2 regions of the Massilia aerilata genome follow, and region 2 is predicted to be linked to the other one. Evidence: predicted binding sites of a transcription regulator. Region 2 holds the regulator's gene; the other holds the start of a gene.
What was found. The regulator sigma-54, encoded in region 2, starts transcription at its own class of promoters, with help from an activator protein. The targets are predictions, from matches to a motif close to TGGCANGNAANCTGCTTT.

Region 1 (11,499 bases), on a different contig from region 2:
CGCCTCTTCGACGATGTCGTAGCCGTCCTTGTACAGGGTGGTGACGCCGCCCGCGGCCCGGATCTTGTGCTCCGGGCGCGCATCGAAGTACTCGTAGCCCATGCCGACCGGCGGCGCCAGCCCGGCGCGCGAGCGGAATTTGCCGCTGGCCTTGTCGACCGCGGTGGCGGTGAGCGGCGCCCACAGGCGGTGGATGTCCTGGTCGATGTACGAGCCGTCGGTGGAGGCGAAGTACTTCTGCTGGTTCACCTGGAACAGGTTGGCCGTCATGAAGCTGGCGCCGGCGTCCAGGCCCGCCTTGTTCGCGGCGATCAGCATCTCGGCCTTTTCCTTGACCGGCACGGTGCGCCAGTCCTTCCTGATGGGCGTGGCCCAGGCCACCTCGCCGACGCCCTTGGTCGGGGCCAGGCGCACCGGCTCGGTCTGCAGCCTGGCGTTGGCGCGCGCGATCGCCACCGCCTGGCGCGCGGCGCCGGCGACGGCGTCCGGGTTCATCGCATTGGTGGCGGCGAAGCCGTAGGCGCCGTCGGCGATCACGCGCACGCCGACGCCGCTGGACTCGGTGTTCGTCACGCTCTGCACCGTCAGGTCGCGGGTGTTGATGAACTGGTTCAGGTAGCGCCCGATGCGCACGTCGCAATAGCTGGCGCCTGCTTTCGTGGCCGCGTTGAGGGCGGCGTCGGCCAGCGCCTTCTTGAAGCTGAGCGGCATGCTGGACTGCAGCTCTTCGGCGGCGATGGCGTTGCCGAAGACGGGGACCAGCATGGCGCCGGCGGTGCCGGCGGCGAGGTGTAGGAAGGTACGGCGTTCCAATTAGATCTCCAAGAAACCGTCGTTCCCGCGCAGGCGGGGACGACGATAACAATTACACCGCGTCGGAAAGCGAGGTGAAGTTGAAGTCCCGCACCTTCATCGGCGGAATCGACATCTGGAACGGCACCTCGTCCCCGCCGATGATCACCGGCTTGCCGATTTCCTCGATGTTGTTCAGCATGGTCACCGGGCTCTCGTTGAAGCGGAAGTTCTTGATCGGGTACTTGATCTTGCCGTTCTCGATGTAGAAGGTGCCGTCGCGGGTCAGGCCGGTCAGCAGCACCGATTGCGGGTCGACCATGCGGATGTACCAGGTGCGGGTGACCAGGATGCCCTTCTTGGTGCTGGCGATCAGGTCGGCGGTGGTTTTATCCGTGCCGGCCATGATGATGTTGCCCGGGGTCGCGGTCGGCTTCACGCCCTTCTTCTTGGCCCAGTACTGCGAGTACTGCAAGGCGTTGACCTTGCCGTCCTTGATGATGTCCATGCGTTCGCGCGCGATCAGGTTCTGGGTGTCCCAGGGCAGCACCGGCACGTCCGGGTTCCAGGGGTCGGCCCAGATGTTGACCTGGCTGTCGAACAGCTTGTCGCCCAGGCGCGAGGCGCCGCCCTTCTTCGACAGGAAGCTGCGGCCTTCGTCGGTCTGGCGTGCGTCGAAGCCGAACAGCATGAAGCCGAGCAGCTCGGAGGTCGCGGCCGGCTCCAGGATCACGGTGTAGCGGCCCGGCTCCAGGGCTTTCGCGTCGACCGAGCGCAGCGCCTTCTCGATCGCCACGTCGGCTGCTTCGCGCGGGTCGAAGCGGGCGGCGTCGGTGGCCGAGCGCTTGACCCAGCCGGAGCCGCGGCCGTCTTCGGTGCGCACGGTGCAGGTGAAATCGAGGCCGGTTTCGTTCTGGTGGCCGTACACGCCGTTCGAATTGGCGACGCTGGTGAAGGAGGTGCTGTCGCTGAAGAAGCCGGCGGCCACCAGCTTGTTCTTGCGGCAGGCTTCGATCGCGTAGGCCGCGGACTGGGCGCGGAATTCCGGATCGATGGCGGCGGTCTTCTTGCTGAAGGTTTCGGACGCGCGGTAGTTCTGCTTGCCGACGGCCGGCATGAACTCCGGATTTTCCGGCGCCAGCTTCGCCAGGTCCTCGGCGCGGCGCAGGACTTTTTCCAGCGACTTGTCGTCGTACTCGTTGATGGTGGCGGTGCCCTGGCGCTTGCCGAAGGCGACCTGCACGGCGATGTTGGTGTCTTCCGCCAGGCCGGCGGTGGAGACGGCATTGCGCGCGAAGCGGATATTGCCCTGGCGGCTGCCGCCGACGGTCACGCTGCATTCGTCGGCCTTGGACAGCGACAGCACGCGGTCGCAGATATGCTTGGTTTGTTCCTGGGTCAGGATGGTCATGGTCGTTGTGCTCCTGCCTTAGCCGATCTTGCGGGCGGTGTTGATGACATTGATGCCGTTGAAGCGGCTGGTAGCCGATCCGTGCGAGACGATGGAAATCTGCGGAGGCTGGCCCTTGCCGTCGAAGAAGGAGCCGCCCATGCGCCAGTCGCGCTCATCGCAGATGGCCGTGCAGGCGTTCCAGAATTCCTGGGTGTTGGCCTGGTAGGCGACGTCTTCCAGCATCTGGCCGATCTTGCCGTTGTTGATCTCGTAGAACAGCTGGCCGCCGAACTGGAAGTTGTAGCGCTGCTGGTCGATCGAGAACGAACCGTCGCCGACGATGTAGATGCCCTTCTTGATGTCCTTGACCATCTCGTCCGGCGTCAAGCGCTTCTTGCCCGCCTGGAGCGACACGTTCGGCATGCGCTGGAACTGCACGTTGCTCCAGCTGTCCGCGTACGAGCAGCCGTCCGATTCGGTCTTGCCGATGATGTGGGCCTGGTCGCGCGTGGCCTGGTAGCTGACCAGGGTGCCGTCCTTGATGATGTCCCAGCGCTTGCACTGGACGCCTTCGTCGTCGTAGCCCACGTTGCCGAGCGAGCCCGGGGTGGTCTTGTCGGCCACGATGTTCACCAGCGGCGAGCCGTAGTTGAATTTCTTCGACTCCCACTTGTCCAGTGTGGCGAAGCTGGTGCCGGCGTAGTTGGCCTCGTAGCCCAGCACGCGGTCCAGTTCCGTCGGGTGGCCCACCGATTCGTGGATGGTCAGGAACAGGTGTTCGGGCGAGAGCATCAGGTCGTACTTGCCCGGCGTGACAGACTTGGCGGTCAGCTTGCGCTTGGCGTCGCGGCCGGCGGCGCGCGCGTCCTCGATGATGTCATAGGACTTCGTGTACAGGGTGGCGACGCCGCCGGCGGCCTTGATCTTGTCTTCCTTGCGCGCGGCCAGGTATTCGTAGCCCATGCCGACCGGCGCCGACAGGCCCTGGCGCGAACGGAATTTGCCGCTGGCCTTGTCGACCGCGGTGGCGGTCAGCGGCGCCCACAGGCGCTGGATGTCCTGGTCGATGTAGGAGCCGTCGGTGGAGGCGAAGTACTTCTGCTGGTTCACCTGGAACAGCATCGACTGCATGAAGTTGGCGCCGCCTTCCATGCCGGCCTTGTTGGCGGCGATCAGCAGCTCGGCCTTCTCCTTGATCGGCACCGTGCGCCAGTCCTTCACCACCGGGGTCGACCACGCCACCTCGCCCACGCCCTTCACTGGTGCGAGCTGCACCGGTTCGGACTGCAGCTTGGCGTTGGCCTTGGCGATCGCCACCGCCTGGCGCGCCGCGCCGGCCACGCCGTCCGGGCTCATGTCGTTGGTGGCGGCAAAGCCGTAGGCGCCGTTGCAGACCACGCGCACGCCGATGCCGGCCGACTCGGTGTTGACCACGTTCTCGACGTTCAGGTCGCGGGTGATCACGTACTGATTGAGGTAGCGGCCGATGCGCACGTCGCAGTAGCTGGCGCCGGCCTTGGTGGCGGCGCTCAGCGCGGTATCGGCCAGCATCTTCTTGGCCGCGAGCGGCATCGGGTTGAGCAGCTCTTCGGCGGCGATCGCGCGGCCGAAGACGGGAACCAGCATCGAGCCGAAAGCCAGGCCGCTGATGTTGAGGAAGGTACGGCGTTCCATGACGTCTCCTGAAGTGGACAGTGGCCCGGCGGACGGACCGCTCTTGTTTGAACAAAACGCCCCATGGCTGCGTTGCATTCGTCTCGCCGTACCAAGGTACTGTCTTCGACGATGCGCCTGGCCCTGGGCGCTTTGTTCCGCGCTTTTATGTAGAGCTGCTAAACATATCAGCAAGTAAAGTTTTTGAATAGGCAATCTTTATGCCAAGCGCTTGCGCCCCCGTTTGCGGCGCACGCGGCTGCCCAGTGTCCGGCTGAAGCGTGTCCGCGCCGTGTCCGGGCACTGTCCGCTCGGACGCGCCCGATACATACACATCTTTACTTGACGACAACTGAGGCGTGGCCGATCATCGCCGGGCGGCACGGCATGGCGCCGATGCCATCGACCCCGGAGACGACACAATGAAACGATTCATCCTGGCCGCCGCCCTGCTGGCGAGCAGCCTGGCCGGCACCGCGCAGGCCGCCGACGACGCCCAGCTGCGTGCAGCCATCGGCGGCAGCCATCGCACTGCCGCCAACGTCGCGCGCGACCAGTACCGCCACCCCTACGAAACCCTCAGCTTCTTCGGCATCAAGCCGACCATGACGGTGGTCGAAGTGCTGCCGGAAGGCGGCTGGTACACCGAGATCCTGGCGCCCTACCTGCGCCAGGACGGCAAGCTGATCGCCGGCGGCATGATCTCCAAAACGCTGCTGGAGTCCAAGCCGGCGGTCTATGACAAGGTCGTGCGGGCCGGCTTCAATCCGCCAAAGGGCATCTACAACTTCGCCCCGCCAAACAGCGTCGACATGGTGCTCACCTTCCGCAACGTGCACAACTTTGTCGACTTGGGCGATGACAAGGTCAAGGACATGTTCAAGGCCATCTACGCCAGCCTGAAGCCGGGCGGCGTGCTGGGCGTGACCGACCACCGCCTGCCGGAATCCATGCCGCAGGATGCCGAGGCCAAGAGCGGCTACGTCCACGAGTCCTACGTGATCAAGATGGCGGAAAGCGCTGGCTTCAAGCTGGCCGCGAAATCCGAGATCAACGCCAACCCGAAGGACAAGGCCGACCACAAGGGCGGCGTGTGGGCGCTGCCGCCGACCCTGACCAACGGCGCGGTTGACCGCGACAAGTACCAGGCGATCGGCGAAAGCGACCGCATGACGCTGAAGTTCGTGAAGCCGTAAATACGTGCGCCGCTCACTGCGGCAAATGTGAAGCCGCAGTGAGTATTTGTGAATTTTTGCGCGGCCCGGCAGTGTATAGTCGGCGCATGACATTGCTCCGTATCGCCGCCGCGGCCCTGCTTGCCGCCTCCGCCCTCGCCGCCCAGGCCCAGGACCTCGACGCCAAGGCGCCGCCCACCAAGCCCGCGAACAGCTCCAGCATCGAAAAATCGGTCGTCAAGATCTTCACGACCATGCGCCGTCCCGACCCCTACCGGCCCTGGACCAAGGCGACGCCGCAGGAAGCCACCGGCTCCGGCGTGGTCATCGAGGGCAAGCGCATCCTCACCAATGCCCACGTGGTCGGCTATGCCAGCCAGGTGCAGGTGCAGGCCAGCGAGGAAGGCGACAAGGTCGGCGCCACCGTGGTCGCGATCGCGCGCGGGATCGACCTCGCCGTCCTCAAGCTCGACGACGAATCCTTCTTCGACGAACACCCCGCATTGAAGCGCGCCAGCGTGCTGCCCGACGTGCGCGACGCCGTGCTGGCCTACGGCTACCCGATGGGCGGCAACTCGCTGTCGATCACCAAGGGCATCGTCTCGCGCGTCGAATTCGTCCCCTACTTCTACGGCGCCTCGGGCCTGCGCGTGCAGATCGACGCCCCGATCAACCCGGGCAACAGCGGCGGCCCGATCGTGGCCGGCGAGCGCATGGTCGGCCTGGCTTTCTCCATCGTCGCCAGCGCCAACAACATCGGCTACGTGATCCCGAACGAAGAGGTCGAGCTGTTCCTGCGCGACGTGGCCGACGGCCGCTACGACGGCAAGCCGCAGCTGCGCGACGACACCCAGACGCTGGAGAACCCGGTGCTGCGCCAGTACCTGAAGATCGACAAGTCGGTGCGCGGCGTGGTGGTGCACCGGCCCACCGGCAGCGACCCCGCCTATCCGCTCAGGGAATGGGACCTGATCACCAGGATCGGCGACTTTCCCGTAGACGACCAGGGCATGGTCAAGCTGGGGCCGAACCTGCGCGTGCGCTTCCAGTACCGCGTGCAGCAGGTGGCGAAGGACGGCAAGGTGCCGCTGACCATCATCCGCGACGGCAAGACGCTGCAGGTGCAAGTACCCGTCGCCGGCAAGCGCCCGCTGCTGATTCCGGACCTGGACGGCGGCTATCCCTCGTACTTCATCTACGGCCCGATCGTGTTCTCGCGCGCCACCGAAGAGTACCTGTCCTTCATCAGCGCGAACGCCTCGACCCTGAACGCCTACGGCTTCAACGGCAGCCCGCTGGTGACGCGCCGCGGCGAAGCGCCCAGCAGCCGCCACGAGGAACTGGTGGTGGTCAGCTCGCCCTTCTTCCCGCACAAGCTGGTGGCCGGCTACAGCAACCGCTTCGGCTCGGTGGTGGAATCGGTCAACGGCGTGCCGGTGCGCAGCCTGCGCCACCTGGTGGCCCTGCTGCGCGACCTGAAGGACGAGCTGGTGGTGCTGCGCTTCGACCAGCGCGAGGGCGAGACCATGGTCCTGCCGCGCAAGACGCTGGTCGAAGCCACCGAAGACATCCTGTCCGACAACGGCATCCGCTCGCAGGGCTCGCCGGACATGATGGCGGTCTGGAACGGCAAGACGAGCTGAGCATGCGCCGCGCTTTTTCTATCGCCGCCGCGTTCATGGCCGGCCTTGCGCTGGCGGCGCCGCAGCAGCCCGCGCCCGCATCGGCCGGCGTGACGCCGGCCCAGCTGGCGGCGCTGGCCTTCCCCGGCTGGAGCGAGGGCGCGGCCGGCCGGCTGCAGACCGTCACCCTGCCGCGCATGCCCGGGGTCACCACCAATCCCGCGCGCAGCGCCTGGACCGTGGGCGCGAACCAGGTGCTGGTCGAACCCAGGCTGGTGCTGCGCATCGACGCCACTCACCTGACCCTGGTCGCCGGCCTGGTCCCCGCGGACGACGACAAGAGCGCCGCCAACCACGGCACGCCGATGGCGCTGGCCGCCTACCAGTTCGAGCAGCGCGGCGGCGCCTGGAAGCTGAGCGGGAGCCAGGGCGTGTTCGGGCTGCGCGGCTTTTACGGCGAAGCGAGCCTGCGCGCGGTGCCGCTCGCCGGCCAGCGCCAGGCGATCGCGGTCGAATACGGCAGCTGCTGGCAAGGCTATTGCGGCACCTGGCTGGCGATGTATGAACTGGACAAGGGATTGGTGCGGCATGAGCCGGCGCTCGAGATGGCGCTGTCCGGCATCAACGTCGACAGCAGCGCCGACTGCGCGCGCCGCCTGCAGCCGCTGATCAAGCCGCATCCGCAGGATCCGGCGGCGAAGGACGACCACACCGCCGCCAACAGCCACGACTGCTACGCGATCGAGAGCAGCTGGACGGTCGACGCCACGCGCGAGCAGCCGGGCGACTTCACGATCCGCTACCAGGGCGCGATCAGCCGCGCCGACGCCTATGCGGCGCCGCCGGTCGCGATCGACCAGCGGCAGGTGCTGCGGTATGGCGGAGGGAAGTATCGGGCGGTTTCGGGGTTTAATCCGGTGCCGCCGATTTAGGCTTTTTCACCGGCGTGAAATTCAGATCCTGGAAGTCATAGCTGAAATCCGTCTCGGTCGAAATCGGCTGCATCTTCATGCGTTCGATGCTGCCGTCCGGGTTCAGCGCGAAGGTGACGTAGGCGTCGGCGTTGAAGTTGCGCTCCTTCCAGCGCACGATGAAGGTGTCGTGCTGGTAGTGCTCCAGTTCCCCGGTCAGGTCCGGCGTGCGCGACAGCGACAGCACCTGCCTGCCGCCCACGTGCTTGATGGTCGCGATGCCGTACCACAGGTCCTGGTAGTCGCCGTCGTAGGCGGTGCGCGCCAGCGAGGGCTGGGACTTGGCGGCGCGGGCGGCCGAGTTCTTGGCCAGGCGCGCCTTTTCCTTGGCGTGCATCTCGTCCTCGACCGCGGCAACGGCGCCGATCCAGTCGGTCTTGTCGTCCCTGTCCACCAGGCGGCCCAGCAGTTGCCACTGCAGTGCGTTCAGCGAGCCGCCGCTTTCCGCATTCGTCAGGATCGCGATGCCCAGCTTCTCTTCCGGCACCAGCACCACCTTCGAATAGAAGCCCTGCAGCGCGCCGCTGTGCAGCGCCAGCAGGCGGCCGTGGTAGTCGCGCAGCTGGAAGCCGAGGCCGTAGGCGGCGAAGTTGGCCTTCGTGCCGGCCAGTTTCGCGTTCGGGGTGCCGGTGCGCATCGGCGTCTGCGCGGTCCACAGTTCGCGCGCCTGCTTTTCGCTGAACAGGCGCGCTTCCTTGCCGTCGGCGCCCGCATGCGGCAGCTTGCCGCCCGCCAGCAGCACGTTCATCCAGCGCGCGATGTCCTCGGCGTTGGTGTTGATGCCGACCGCGCCGACCGCGTTCGGCACCGGCATCGCCTTCACGGCCGCGATCTTGTCGTTGATCTTGCTGTGGGCGTTGGCGACGTTCGGATTGCCTTCATTCTCGGCCAGGCTGGTCGTCGTCGTCGCCATGCCGACCGGAGCAAGGATGCGCTCGTGGATGGTCTCGCCCCAGTTCTTGCCGGATTTCGCGGCGATGATCTTGCCGGCCACGATGTACAGCAGGTTGTCGTAGGCGTAGCTGCTGCGGAAGCTGGTGCTCGGCGCGATGAAGCGCAGCTTGTGGATGATCTCGTCGGTCGTGAAGCTGGTGGTCGGCCACCACAGCAGGTCGCCGGCGCCCAGTCCCAGGCCGCTGCGGTGGGTCAGCAGGTCGCGCACCGTCATCTCGTGGGTCACGTAGGCGTCGTACATCTGGAAGTCCGGCAGGTGCTTGGTGACCGGGTCGTCCCAGGCCAGCTTGCCCTCGTCGACCAGCATCGCCAGCGCCGCGGCGGTGAAGGCCTTCGAGTTCGAGGCGACTTCGAACAGGGTCTTGGCATCGACCTTTTCGGGCGATCCGAGCTTGCGCACGCCGAAGCCGCGCGTGGCCAGCACCTGGCCGTCCTTGACGATGGCGATGGCGATGCCCGGCACGTCGAACTGCTTCATGACGCGCTCGACGTCGGCGGACAGGTTCGTAAGCTGGAGCGGCGCGGTGCTGGCGGCGACGGGCGCTGCCGGCGCGACGGCGGCCGGGGTCTGCGCCAGTGCGGCGCCGGAGAAGGCGATCAGGAGGGCTGCTGCGATGCGGTTCATGGATTTCCTTGCAGGGTAAACAGGCGCGAGCAGGATAGCACTTAGCGTTGGCGGCCGAAAGATGCAAGCGCGCCACCCTGCTCGGCGCAGGACGCAGTCTCGGCTTCTAATCCGCCGCCTGGTCGACCCACACCGGCGCCGACCACAGCACCTTGCCGTCGTCCTGGGTCAGCTTCGCATAATAAAAGTGCGGCCCCGCCGAGGGCACGATGCTCACCACCGCCGCCGATGCCATCTGCGTCACCATGCCGTTCCGGCCCGGCACCCCTTCCATGATCGCCACCGTGGCCGCCGTCCGTCCTGCGCCGTTCGCGAACTGCACCGACAGCTGCAGCGGCCCGCGATTGTCGAAGCGCTCGCCCATCAGCCTGCCGTTGGCCGTGAAAATCAGCTGCGACGCCTTGTCCATGGTCGCGAACACGCGCCGCGCTTTCAGGGCGGCGACGAAGCTGTCGCGGCTGAGGGCTGCGCCGGCCGGCAGCAATACCGCGGTACGGTTGGTATAGGATGCGCCCCAGTTGGCGCAGTGGTTGTCCTGGTTGCTGCTGAAAGCGAGGTGGTAGCCGGCTTCGAGCAGCTTGTTGCAGGCGGCCTCGAAGTTGCTGCGCCGGGTCTCGCCTTCCTTGTCGTTGGTGGAGAAGGCCGTGCTGTTCATCACTTCGCACAGCGCCATCGCCTCGTCGCCGTCCGCCGTGTACGCCAGCGGCACGCCGTTGACCTTGAACTGGTCCTTCAGCGAGGGATGGTTGAACTGGCCGATCCAGCCGCGCTGGCGCATCAGCGAATACAGCGCGCCGTAGTCGTTGCGCGGGGTGAGGGTATCGGCCAGCAGCTCGCCCTTGCCGTTCTTTTCCCAGCCCAGCAGCTCGTCGCTGTTGAAGATGTTCAGGTGGCCGCCGTTGCTGATCACGCCCCACTCCATGCCGTACAGGGCCAGGAAATCCTTGTGCGCTTCGTTGAAGGCGCGCGCCGTCTGCAGGCCGGTCTGGTACAGGACCCTGGCCGCGGCCGGGTCGGCGTCCGCCCTGGTGCCGTCCGAGCCGTCGTACATGTGGTTGTGCTCCGAGACCATCAGCATGTCGAGGCCGTGCGCGCGCGCGTAGGGAAAGGCGGCGTCCGGGCCGAAGGGCGCGGTCTGCGGGTCCTGCGCGCCGCGGCAGGCATCGAGGGCGCCGCCGCCGTCGCTGTCGCGGGTCTGGCTGTGCAGGTTGCCGTAATAGACGGTATAGGGCAGCGCACCCGGCGCCGGCGCCGCCTGCAGCTGGCCGCGCCGGCCGGGAAGCGGCGCGAAGGACGGCAAGGCCGGCGCCGGCAGGCTGCCGACCGCGATGTCCCAGGCCTGCTCGACCTCTTCGCTGCCGCTTGCCGCGCGCAGGCGCACCTTGTACACGCCGGGCGCGGGCGGCCGGTTCGCCACGCGCCCCTGCCAGCGCACCGGCACGTCGAGCGGCCGGCCGGACAGGGTCGCCTGCCCCTGCCAGCGTGCGACCTGGCGGCCATCCGGCGCCACCAGCTCGAGCCGCCAGTGCACGCTGCGCCGCCCCTGCAACCCCGGGTAATCGAAGGACAGCGTGAAGGTACGCGCCTCGGCGCGGTTCTCGCCGTGATAGGGCGCGGCCAGCATGGCTTCGAATTCCTGGTGCTCGTGTGGAGCGGCTGTCGGCGCTGCGCCGGCGGCAAGGTGGAGGAAGCTGGCCGCTGCGAACACGAAGCAGCGGGTCCAGGCCAGGGATGAGGTGAAGGATGAGGTTTTCATGATGCAATTTTTGCAATTGCATCCCGCCCCCATCTTGATTACCGAAGCCTACCGATATGAAATTGTTATTAATTAATTGACAAAAATATAGCCAGTGCGAATATCCTGGCTGAATCCTCATGCCCCGCTGTCGTAGAAGCGGTCCTTGGCCAGCATGACCTCATGGTGCCCGCGCCCCGCCGGAATCATGGGGAAGCAGTTTTCGGTCTGCTGGACCACCACGTCGAGCAGGAAGGGACCGCTGGAAGACAGGCATTCGGCGAGCGCGGCCTCGAGCTGCTCCGCATGCTCGACCCTGCGCGCCTGCCAGCCGAAAGCGCGCGCCAGCGCGACGAAATCCGGCAGCGCCTCCGAATAACTGTGGCTGTAGCGGGCGCCATGGTGCAGCTCCTGCCATTGCCGCACCATGCCCATGCAGCCGTTGTTCGACAGGACCACCTTGATGGGACAGCGATGCTGGACCGCGGTGGCGAGCTCCTGGATATTCATCAGGATCGAGGCGTCGCCGCTCACGCACACGACCGTCTTGTCCGGATGCGCGACCTGGGCGCCGATCGC
Region 2 (11,499 bases):
CAACCCCAGGCTCGACGGCGCGGTCTGCCTGGGCATGAATTGCATCGTCTCGGCGGGCGCCGGCGCCAGGCTGCGCGTGGGCCAGGAAGTGGCGGCCGAACTCGCATTCTGACAACGCCTGGGCAAGGTTTCCATTTGCATTAGGGCCGAGTTGGCGTAATGTTAGGGCAAATTGCTGAAAGGAACGTCCATGCACGAGCAGCAGGGCGCCAGTGTGCGCGAACTGATGGCCGAGAACGCCGCGCTGCGCAGGCAGCTCGCCAGCCTGATCGACCAGGCCGAGAGCAACCACGCGATCATGATGCGCCACCAGGCCTTCGATCTCGACATCGTGGGCGCGGCCAGCTTCCAGGAGCTGGTCGCCACCATCTTCCGCCAGCTGCCCATCGTCTCCAGCCTGGACATCGTGACCCTGTCGCTGGTCGACGCCGGCGCCGACATCTACACCGTGATGCACAAGCTGGATGTGGACTTCGAGGCCCTGCCCAACCTGCTGTTCCATGAACACGCCGAGGAGCTGGGCTTCGACCTCGAGCCGGGCCGCCCGCCGCGTCCGCGTTTGCTGCCTTACCACCCGGTCAGCCACGGCATGGCCTTCCCGCAGCCGCCGGCCGGCCTGGCCAGCGTCGCCCTGGTGCCCCTGATCCGCAACCGCCGCGTGATCGGCAGCCTGAACCTGGGCAGCCGCGACCCGGGCCGCTTCACGCCGCTGCTGGGCACCGACTTTGTCGAGCACATGGGCTCGATCATCGCGATCTGCCTCGAGAACGTGATCAGCAACGAGATGCTGAAGTACATCGGCCTGACCGATGCGCTCACCGGCGTCTACAACCGCCGCTACATGGACCGCCGCCTGGCCGAGGAGATCGCGCGCGCGCGCCGCCAGTCCTACCGCATCGCCTGCATGTACATCGACGTCGATCATTTCAAGCAGGTCAACGACAGCCACGGCCACCAGGCCGGCGACGACGTGCTGCGCGAAGTCGCCGCGCGCATCAAGGCCGAGCTGCGCATGTCGGATGCGCTGGGCCGCTTCGGCGGCGAGGAATTCGTGGTGCTGCTGATCGACGCCGACCTGGACAGCGCCGGCATCGTGGCGCAGCGCATCCGCGCCAGCGTGGCCGACCAGCCCTTCCTGCTGCCGGAAGGGAAGGGCTTGCCGGTGACGGTGTCGATCGGGGTGGCGGCGCTGGATGATTTCGAGCGCAGCCACACGGTTGAAGAAGTGGCCCAGGAGCTGGTGGCGCAGGCCGATGGGGCCTTGTACGAAGCCAAGCAGAACGGCCGGAACCAGGTAGTCGCCGCATAATGCGTGGGCACCCCGTGCCCACGCGCCATCAACGCAATAAACGCCCCTCGGCCCGATTGACCGCCATCCCGGTCCCGCGCAACACCACCACGTCGCCGGCCCGCAGCTCGGTATCCTCCTCCGGCTCGATCCGCTGGTTGCCACGCCGGACCGCCGTCACTTCCGCGCCCACTTCATCCAGTCCCAGGTCGCCGATGCAGCGGCCGACCGCGCCGGCGTCCTCGGCCAGCACCACCGAATGCAGGCGCACGTAGCTGTGCTCCGGGTCTTCCTTGAGGTCGCCGGCGCCGTGGAAGAAGCCGCGCAGCGAGGCGTAGCGCTCGTCGCGCGCGGCCTGCACGCGGTGCACCACGCGGCGCAGCGGCACGCCCATCACCACCAGCGCGTGCGAGGCCAGCATCAGGCTCGATTCCAGCGCTTCGGGCACCACCTCGGTGGCGCCGGCCCGTTTCAGGATATCGAGTTCGGTGTCGTCGTGGGCGCGCACGATCACCGGCAGCTTGGGCGCCAGTTCGTGCACCAGGTGCAGCACCTTGATCGCCAGGCGGGTGTCGGCAAAGGTGATCACCAGCGCACTGGCGCGGTTGATGCCGGCCGCGATCAGGGCTTCCCTGCGCGAGCAGTCGCCGTAGGAGACGTTGGCGCCGGCCGCGCGCGCTTCCTGGACCCGCTCGGGGTCGAGGTCGAGCGCATACCAGGGCAGCTTTTCTTCCGACAGCAGGGTCGCCAGGCTTTGCCCGCTGCGCCCGAAGCCGGCGATGATCACGTGCTTCTGCGCCGCCATGGTGCGGCTGGCGATATGGGTCAGCTGCAGCGACTGCAGCATCCATTCGTTGGACGCCATCTTCATCACGATCTTGTCGCTGTTGGCGATCATGAAGGGCGCCAGCAGCATCGACAGCACCATCGCCGCCAGCACCAGCTGGATCAGGAAGGGATCGATCAGCTGCGAACCAGAGGCGAGATTCAGCAGCACGAAGCCGAATTCGCCGGCCTGCGCCAGGGCCAGGCCGGTGCGCATCGCCACGCCGTCGGAGGAGCCGAAGGCCTTGGCCAGCACCGCGATCAGGGCGAATTTCAGCAGCACCGGCACCAGCAGCATGGCCAGCACCAGCCACCAGTTGGCCAGCACCAGCTCCAGGTTGAGCAGCATGCCGATGCTGATGAAGAACAGGCCGAGCAGCACGTCGCGGAAGGGCTTGATGTCTTCTTCCACCTGGTGCTTGTACTGGGTCTCGGAGATCAGCATGCCGGCCACGAAGGCGCCCAGCGCCAGCGACAGGCCGGCGCGCTCGGTGATCCAGGCCGCGCCCAGGGTCACCAGCAGCAGGTTCAGCATGAACAATTCCTGCGAACGGCGCTTGGCGACGATGGTGAACCACTTGCGCATCCACTTCTGGCCGAAGAACAGCAGCAGCGCCAGCACGCCGGCGGCTTTCACGGCCGCCCAGCCCAGGTTCATCGCCAGCTCCTCGGCCGGCCGCGCCAGCGAAGGGATCAGGATCAGCAGCGGCACCACCGCCAGGTCCTGGAACAGCAGGATCCCGATGATGCGCCGTCCATGCTCGCTCTCCAGCTCGAGGCGCTCGGTCAGCATCTTGGAGACGATCGCGGTGGACGACATGGCCAGCGCGCCGCCCAGCGCCAGCGCGGCCTGCCAGCTGATATTCAGCGGCGGCGGCAGGCGCGGGCTGAGGAAGGCGACCAGCATGGCGACCAGGATGGTCAGCGCCACCTGGGCCAGCCCGAGCCCGAACACGATGCGCCGCATCGCCCTGAGCTGGGCCAGCGAGAATTCGAGGCCGATCGAGAACATCAGGAACACCACGCCGAATTCGGCCAGGCCGTGGGTAGTGGGGCCGTTGTCGGCCAGCTGCAGGGCGTGCGGCCCGATCAATACGCCGACAGCCAGGTAACCCAGCATCGGGGGCAGGTGCAGCATCCGGAAGGCGACCACGCCGAGGACCGCGCTGCCCAGAAGAATTAAAGTTAGTTCAAGGCCTGATGTCATGCGGGGCTGCGGGCTGGGTCCTGTAAATATATACGCTCGGTTACATCTGGCAAGTTTTTTGCTTTCTCAATTCGGCTATACTTCCACCATGAGTGTAACCGATGAAAAAATAATGCTGACAAGTTTTAACGAGACCCAGGCACAGCGCGCTCTGGAGCTGGCCCGCGAGACCCTGGATATCGAGGGCGAAGCGATCCGCAAGCTGTCTGCGCGCCTCGGCCAGTACGACAGCGTACCTCGCGCTGTGGCGCTGATGATGGCCTGCAAGGGCCGCGTGGTCGTCTCCGGGATCGGTAAATCGGGTCACATCGGCCGCAAGATCGCCGCCACTTTGGCGTCCACCGGCACCCCGGCCCTGTTCCTGCACCCGGCCGAAGCCGCGCACGGGGACCTCGGCATGGTCACGCCACAGGACGTCCTGATCGCGATCTCGTATTCCGGCGAAAGCGCCGAGCTGGCGGTCGTGATCCCGGCCGTCAAGCGCATGGGCGTGCCCGTGATCGCCATGACCGGCAAGCCGGGCTCGCGCCTGGCGCAGGTGTCCGACGTCCACCTCGACGTCTCGGTCGATAAGGAAGCCTGCCCGCTGAACCTGGCGCCCACGGCCTCCACCACCGTCACCCTGGCATTGGGCGATGCGCTGGCCGTCGCGCTGCTGGAACTGCGCGGCTTCAAGTCCGAAGATTTTGCGCTTTCGCACCCGGGCGGCGCCCTGGGCCGCAAGCTGCTGACCCACGTGCGCGACGTGATGCGCAGCGGCGACGCCATCCCCAAGGTCCAGCCGGATGCGCCGCTGACCGACGCCCTGCTGGAAATCTCGCAGAAGGGCATGGGCATGACCGCCATCGTCGACGCTGCCGGCCGCCCGGTCGGCGTGTTCACCGACGGCGACCTGCGCCGCCTGTTCGAGAAAACCCAGGATTTCAGCAAGCTGACGATCCGGGACGTCATGCACGCGAACCCGCGCCGCATCCATCCGGAGCAGCTGGCGGTCGACGCCGTTGCCGTGATGGAGGAATTCCGCATCAACCAGATGCTGGTGACCGACGCCGACGACGTGCTGGTCGGCGCCCTGCACATCCACGACCTGACCCGCGCCAAGGTGATCTGACCATGACTCCTCTGGAACATACCCAGCGCGCGGCGCGCGTGAAGGTCATGATCTTCGACGTCGACGGCGTGCTGACCGACGGCAGCCTGACCTATGACGCCAACGGCGAGATCACCAAGACCTTCTATGTGCTGGACGGCCTCGGCATCCAGCTGCTGAACCGCACCGGCGTGCAGACCGCCATCATCAGCGCGAGGAATTCGCCGATCGTCGTGAAGCGCGCGGCCGACCTCGGGATCACCCACGTGTTCCAGGGCCAGCACGACAAGCGCCTGGCGTTTGCAGAGTTGCTCGCCAGGACCGGCGTGACGGCGGAGGCGTGCGGCTACATCGGCGACGACGTGATCGACCTGCCGCTGTTCACCCGCGTCGGCTTTGCCGTCACGGTGCCGAGCGGCCATCCGGAAGTGCAGTACCGCGCCCACTACGTGACGAAGAACCCGGGCGGCCGCGGCGCCGTGCGCGAAGTCTGCGACATGGTGATGCGCGCCCAGGGCACCTACGAACAGGCATTGGCGCCGTACTTTGGATAATCCCTCGCAAGCCATGGCGACCACCACCTACGTCAACAAGCGCACCCGGCACCGCTGGCGCCTGCTGGCGCTGATGATGACTGCGCTGTTCTTCGCCTTTGGCAGCTTCTGGCTGGTACAGGTGATGCGCGGCGAGGCGCAGGGGCCGAACGTCAACGTGGGCAACGACCCGGACTACATCATCGACAACTTCAGCTTCGTGCGGATGTCGGAGACCGGCCAGCCGCGCTACGTGATCTCGGGCGAGCGCCTGACCCACCGCCCGAACGACAACACCTCGGACATCGACAAGCCTGTGGTGCAGAGCATGAGCACGGACCACCCGAGCATGACCATGACGGCCGACAAGGCCCACGTCAACCAGGACCAGAACCAGATCGACCTGAGCGGCAACGTCGACATCTCCCGCCCCGGCAGCAAGACCTCGGATCCGCTGCGTATCCGCACCGAGGCCCTGACCGTGCTGCCGGACGAGGAAATCTCGAAAACCGACAAGCCGATCCAGATGACGCTGGGCCATGCCTCCGCGACCGGGGTCGGCATGGTGGCGAATAACGCCACCCAGCAGCTGACGCTGGGCGGGCGCGGCCGGATCGTCTACCCGCCGCGTGGCCAACGCTGACAGGAACAACCTGAAAGGACCGCATTCAATGAAAAAAATAATCGCCGTCGCCATGCTGTCGCTGGCCGCCTTGACCGCTTCGGCCGAGCGCGCCGATTCGCTCAAGCAGGCCCAGATCGACTTCGACAACGGCCACATCGACGAAGCCACCCAGACCCGCATCCTGACCGGTAACGTGGTGCTGACCCGCGGCACCCTGCTGATCAAGTCGGACAAGGCCGTGCTGAAGGAAACGCCGGAGGGCTACATGCTGCTGACGCTGACCGCCGCGCCGGGCAAGACCGCCAGCTTCCGCCAGAAGCGCGACGGCGGCCCCGACCTGTGGACCGAAGGCCAGGCCCAGCGCATCGAATACGACGAGCGCACCGAAGTGGTCAAGCTGTTCGCCAATGCCGTCGTCAAGCAGCTGGAAGGCAAGCGCATGACGAGCGAGGTGAACGGTCCCTTCATCTCCTACGACAACCGCACCGAGCAGGCCAACGTCTTCAACGACGCCAGCGGCGAGAGCAAGGCGGGCGGCGGCCGCAGCACCATCATCATCGCGCCGCGCCGCACCGCGCCGGCAGGGAAGCAGTAAATGAAGCGCGCACTCGCCGCTGCCCTTGCGCTGTTGCTGATGCCGCTCGCGCAGGCCGAGCGGGCGGATGCGCTCAAGCCCTTCAATGTCGAAGGCAACAAGGCGACGATCGACCAGGCCACCCAGACCGTGATCCTGACCGGCAACGTGATCGGCACCCGCGGCAGCATGCTGCTGAAGGCGGAGCGCGCCGAGATCAGGGAAACGCCGGAGGGTTACCGCTCCGTGGTCCTGTTCGGGGCGAACGGCAAGGCCGCGTCGTTCCGCCAGAAGCGCGACGGCGGCGCCGACGAGTGGGACGAAGGCTACGGCGAGCGCATGGAATACGACGAGCGCACCGACATCGTCAAGCTGATCTCGCATGCCACGATCAGGCAGCTCGACGGCCGTACCGTGACCAGGGAGATGAGCGGCCCGTTCATTTCCTACGACGCCCGCAAGGAAGTCCTGTTGAACATGAATGACGTGAGCGGCGCCGACAAGCCCGGCAAGGACCGCGTCAGCGTCACTTTTTACACGCGCCGCCCTACGCCGGCGGCGCCACCGGAAGCAGGAAAGCAATGATGGAAGTACACGCAGACGCCACCCCGACCGCCGTCGCAAGCGGCGGCAGCACCCTGGTCGCCAAGGGGCTGCAGAAAAGCTACGGCAAGCGCCTGGTGGTGCGCGACGTTTCGCTGCAGGTCGCCTGCGGCGAGGTGGTGGGACTGCTGGGCCCGAACGGCGCCGGCAAGACCACCTCGTTCTACATGATCGTGGGCCTGGTGCCGGCCGATGCCGGCGCCATCGTCATCAACGGCACCGACATCACGAGCCTGCCGATCCACCGCCGCGCCATGCTGGGCCTGTCCTACCTGCCGCAGGAAGCCTCGGTGTTCCGCAAGCTGACGGTGGAAGAGAACATCCGCGCGGTGCTGGAACTGCAGCGCGAGAACGGCAAGCCGCTGAGCAAGGCGCGCATCCAGGAACGCCTGGACGAGCTGCTGGCCGAATTGCAGATCGAGAAGCTGCGCGAGAACCCGGCGCTGTCGCTGTCGGGCGGCGAGCGGCGCCGCGTGGAGATCGCGCGCGCACTGGCCACCGACCCGCGCTTCGTGCTGCTGGACGAACCTTTCGCCGGCGTGGATCCAATTGCCGTGATCGAGATCCAACGTATCGTGCGTTTCCTGAAAGAGCGCGGCATCGGCGTGCTGATCACCGACCACAACGTGCGCGAGACGCTCGGCATCTGCGACCGTGCCTACATCATCAACCAGGGCGCGGTGCTGGCCTCGGGCCGGCCCGACGACATCATCGCGAATGAATCCGTCCGCCGTGTCTACCTGGGTGAACACTTCAGGATGTAGTCATGAAACAGACGCTGCAACTCAAGACCTCACAGCACCTTGCGCTGACGCCGCAACTCCAGCAGTCGATCCGCCTGCTGCAGCTGTCCACGCTCGAACTCCACCAGGAGATCGAACAAGTCCTGGGTGAGAATCCGCTGCTCGAACGCCTCGACGATCCGCTCGACCGCTCCGTGCGCCTGCTGGCGGACGGCGCCATCAACAACGGTTCCTCGACCAACACCACGCCCGATGCGCCCCCCGCGTCCGGCCAGGGCGAGGAGAACGGCGGCAGCGGCGGCAGCGAAGCCGAAGGCGGCGACAGCGGCGAAGCCGGCGGCGCCGAGCACGAGATGGAGTGGGGCGAGTCGGGCCATTCCGGCAGCGGCAGCGGCGGCGAGGAAGAGGACGGCCGCCCGCAGCTGGAAGCCAGCCCCATCTCGCTGCGCGAGCACCTGATGGAACAGGTGCGCCTGACCTGCCTCTCGCCGCGCGACTGCGCGCTGGTCGAGATCGTGGTCGACTCGCTCGACGACAACGGCTACCTGGACGAATCGCTGGACGACATCCACGCGCGCCTGCCGGCCGAACTCGAGATCGAATTCGAGGAACTGCGCACCGCGCTGTCGCTGGTGCAGAGCATGGACCCGCCGGGCGTGGGCGCGCGCAGCGCCGCCGAATGCCTGGCCCTGCAGATCCGGCGCATGCCCGGCGTGGCGATGGTGACGCGGCGCATGGCGCTGGTCATCGTCGAACGCTACCTGACCTGGTTTGCGCAGCGCGAATTCAACAAGCTGAAGAAGGCCCTCGACTGCGACGACGAAGACCTGCGCGAAGCCCAGGCCGTGATCCGCCAGTGCAATCCGCATCCGGGTGCGGCCTTCGCCTCCGACGTCTCCGACTTCGTGGTGCCGGACGTGATCGTGCGCCGCGCGAAGGACGGCTGGAGCGTGCAGCTGAATCCGGAAGTGATGCCGCGCCTGCGCGTGAACAGCATCTACGCCGCCTTGCTGAAACAGGGGAAATCGGAATCGCAGCTGAATGCACAGTTGCAGGAAGCCAAGTGGCTCATCAAGAACATGCGCCAGCGCTTCGACACGATCCTGCGCGTGGCGCAAGCTATCGTCGAGCGCCAGCGGAACTTTTTCTCGCACGGCGCAGTTGCCATGCGGCCCCTTGTTTTACGTGAGATAGCTGATACACTAGGTCTACACGAGAGCACAATTTCTCGCGTCACAACTCAGAAATATATGCTGACGCCGCACGGCATGTTTGAGTTGAAGTACTTTTTCGGAAGTCACGTCGCGACCGAGGCAGGCGGTGAAGCATCCTCGACGGCGATCCGGGCTCTCATCGTGCAACTCACAGGAGCAGAAGACCCCAAGAACCCTTTATCCGACAGCAAGATCGCGGAGATGCTAGGGGAACAGGGAATGGTTATCGCACGCCGCACGGTCGCGAAATACCGTGAGGCGCTGAAGATCCCGCCCGTCAGCCTCCGCAAATCCTTGTAATAAGCTGCAGGGCACCCAGATACTGGTTACCTGACAGCGCATCTTCAAAGGAGTGTGTATGAATCTCACTATCAGCGGACATCATCTCGATGTAACCCCAGCAATCCGTGAATACGTACAGAACAAGCTCGAACGCATCACCCGCCATTTCGATCAAGTGATCGACTCCCACGTCATCCTCTGCATAGACAATCTCACCGAGAAAGAAAAACGCCAGAAGGCCGAGATCAACTTGCGTGTTGCTGGGAAGATCGTTCACGTCGCCAGCGCCGCACATGACCTCTACGCGGCGATCGACATGCTGATGGACCGTCTCGACCGCCAGGTCCAGAAGTACAAGCAGATGCTGCAGGATCATAGTCACACAGCACTAAAACGCATGGCCAACGAAGACCTTGAGGGAGGAGAAGCTGCCGCTGCAGCGTGATCGTTCCGCTGGCGCAGCATAGGCAAGACGAAGGGCGCATCTGGCGCCCTTTTCGTTTTTTTGGCCGCGCTACAATACTGCTTTCCCTTTCATAAATAAAAGAACATGAGCGAACACGTGCAGACCCGGCTTGCCAACGGCACCGGCATCATCACCCTGGACCGCCCCAAGGCCCTGAACTCGCTGTCGCTGGAGATGGTGCGCGCACTGACGGAGACCCTGCTGGCCTGGCGCGAAGACGCGAACGTCGCCGCGGTCGTCATCACCAGCACCAGCGAGAAAGCCCTGTGCGCAGGCGGCGACATCCGCTTTTTCCACCAGGCCGGCCATGCGACGCCTGTTGGCGGCAGTGCCTTGCTGGAAGACTTCTTTACCGAAGAATACGCGCTGAACCACCTGATCCATTTTTATCCGAAGCCCTACATCTCGCTGATGGATGGCGTGGTGATGGGCGGCGGCATGGGCATCGCCCAGGGCGGCCCGGACAGCGGCCTGCGCATCGTGACCGAACGCACGAAGATGGCGATGCCCGAAGTGAACATCGGCCTGTTCCCGGACGTCGGCGGCAGCCACTTCCTGTCGCATGCGCCGGGCGCGCTCGGCATGTATCTGGGCCTGACGGGGCTGACCGTCGGCGCCGCCGATGCGCTCTACGTCGGCCTGGCGGATCTGTTCGTGCCGGCTGCCGAACTGGCGGCCTTGAACGGGCTGATCGCGTCCACGCCGGGCGCACAGCTGGCCGAGGCGATCCGCGCCTTTGCGGCGCCGTTTGCGCAGCAGGCCGGCGCGAGCGAACTGTCCGCCCAGCGCGCGCCGATCGACAGGCACTTCGGCGCGGCTTCGGTGGAAGCGGTGATGTCTTCGCTCGAAGGCGACGACGCGCCCTTCGCGCAGAAGGCCCTGGCCGCCATGCGCCAGCGTTCGCCGCTGATGATGTGCGTGACGCGCGAGATGCTGGTGCGCGGCGCTTCGATGGACGTGGCCGATTGCCTGCGCATGGAGCGCTCGCTGGTGCGCCGCAACTTCGAACATGGCGAAGTGCTGGAAGGCGTGCGCGCGCTGGTGATCGACAAGGACAATGCACCGGTGTGGAATCCGCCTTCGCTGGCCCAGGTCACCCCGGAGATGGTGGCGCGTTTCTTCGCGCCGGTATGGCCGGACTGGGCGCATCCGCTGCGGCACCTGGACTGAACACGCGGGCGTGCATTGGCAGTTTTCTTCCTGAGGAGCTTGGACGATGGGACGCCCGACCGATGTAAAGAAAAAGATGCCTGCATCCTGGCAGGAACGCCTGCATGGCAGCCGCTGGGAACTCCAGTCCGGCGGCGCTTCCGGGGCGCAGCTGTTCCGGCTCGAGCCACGTCTAGGTCCGTCCTTGTTCCTCAAGACGGAACGCATCTCGCCCCTGTCCGAACTGGCGGGCGAGGCGGCGCGACTGCGCTGGCTGGCCGCAGCCGGCATACCCTGCGTGCCGGTCATCGATTTTGCCGAAGAGAACGGCCGTGGCTGGCTATTGCTGCACGAGATGCCGGGCAGCGACCTCGAATGCGGTAGCGAAGTCGGCGCCATTCCCGCTTCCGAGGCGGTGCGCCTGATCGCGCAGGCGCTGCGCCAGCTGCATGCGCTCGATGTCGCCGGCTGTCCGTTCGACCACCGCGCCAACGCCCGCATCGCGCTCGCCCATGCACGCATGCAAGCCGGGCTGGTCGACGAGGAAGACTTCGACGAGGAGCACGCTGGGCTGTCACCGGAGACCTTGTTCGCACGCCTGGAAGCCATGCAGCCGCCCACGGAAGACCTGGTTGTGACGCACGGCGACGCTTGTCTTGCGAACCTGATGGTGGACCTGTTCGGCGACATCGCCGGCTGGATCGATTGCGGACGCCTGGGCGTGGCCGATCGCCACCAGGACCTGGCGCTGGCGATGCGCGACATCGCGGATACGCTGGGCAAGAAATGGGTGGCGCCTTTTCTGAAGCACTACGGCATGCAGGCCGATCCGGCGCGCGTGGAATTCTATCGCTTGCTCGACGAGTTCTTCTAAACGACAGATACTGCGTTGCAACATCA

Region 1: a site for sigma-54 is predicted at 4,048-4,065, ahead of ACFPO9_RS22845 (TldD/PmbA family protein). Genes of this name have one in related genera too.

Annotation. Positions count from the first base shown of each region.
Region 1 is NZ_JBHSMZ010000021.1:47,109-58,607, reverse strand. It holds gene ACFPO9_RS22855 (TldD/PmbA family protein) at 1-813, opposite strand, end outside; gene ACFPO9_RS22850 (TldD/PmbA family protein) at 866-2,203, opposite strand; gene ACFPO9_RS22845 (TldD/PmbA family protein) at 2,222-3,859, opposite strand; gene ACFPO9_RS22840 (class I SAM-dependent methyltransferase) at 4,261-5,034, shown strand; gene ACFPO9_RS22835 (S1C family serine protease) at 5,121-6,656, shown strand; gene ACFPO9_RS22830 (hypothetical protein) at 6,659-7,567, shown strand; gene ACFPO9_RS22825 (serine hydrolase) at 7,545-9,185, opposite strand; gene ACFPO9_RS22820 (CehA/McbA family metallohydrolase) at 9,292-10,941, opposite strand; gene ilvB (biosynthetic-type acetolactate synthase large subunit) at 11,059-11,499, opposite strand, start outside.
Region 2 is NZ_JBHSMZ010000010.1:100,218-111,716, forward strand. It holds gene ACFPO9_RS15010 (MOSC domain-containing protein) at 1-112, shown strand, start outside; gene ACFPO9_RS15015 (GGDEF domain-containing protein) at 191-1,309, shown strand; gene ACFPO9_RS15020 (monovalent cation:proton antiporter family protein) at 1,338-3,320, opposite strand; gene ACFPO9_RS15025 (KpsF/GutQ family sugar-phosphate isomerase) at 3,409-4,431, shown strand; gene ACFPO9_RS15030 (KdsC family phosphatase) at 4,434-4,964, shown strand; gene lptC (LPS export ABC transporter periplasmic protein LptC) at 4,978-5,586, shown strand; gene lptA (lipopolysaccharide transport periplasmic protein LptA) at 5,615-6,163, shown strand; gene lptA (lipopolysaccharide transport periplasmic protein LptA) at 6,164-6,727, shown strand; gene lptB (LPS export ABC transporter ATP-binding protein) at 6,727-7,509, shown strand; gene ACFPO9_RS15055 (RNA polymerase factor sigma-54) at 7,512-9,002, shown strand; gene hpf (ribosome hibernation-promoting factor, HPF/YfiA family) at 9,061-9,429, shown strand; gene ACFPO9_RS15065 (enoyl-CoA hydratase/isomerase family protein) at 9,535-10,620, shown strand; gene ACFPO9_RS15070 (APH(3') family aminoglycoside O-phosphotransferase) at 10,667-11,473, shown strand.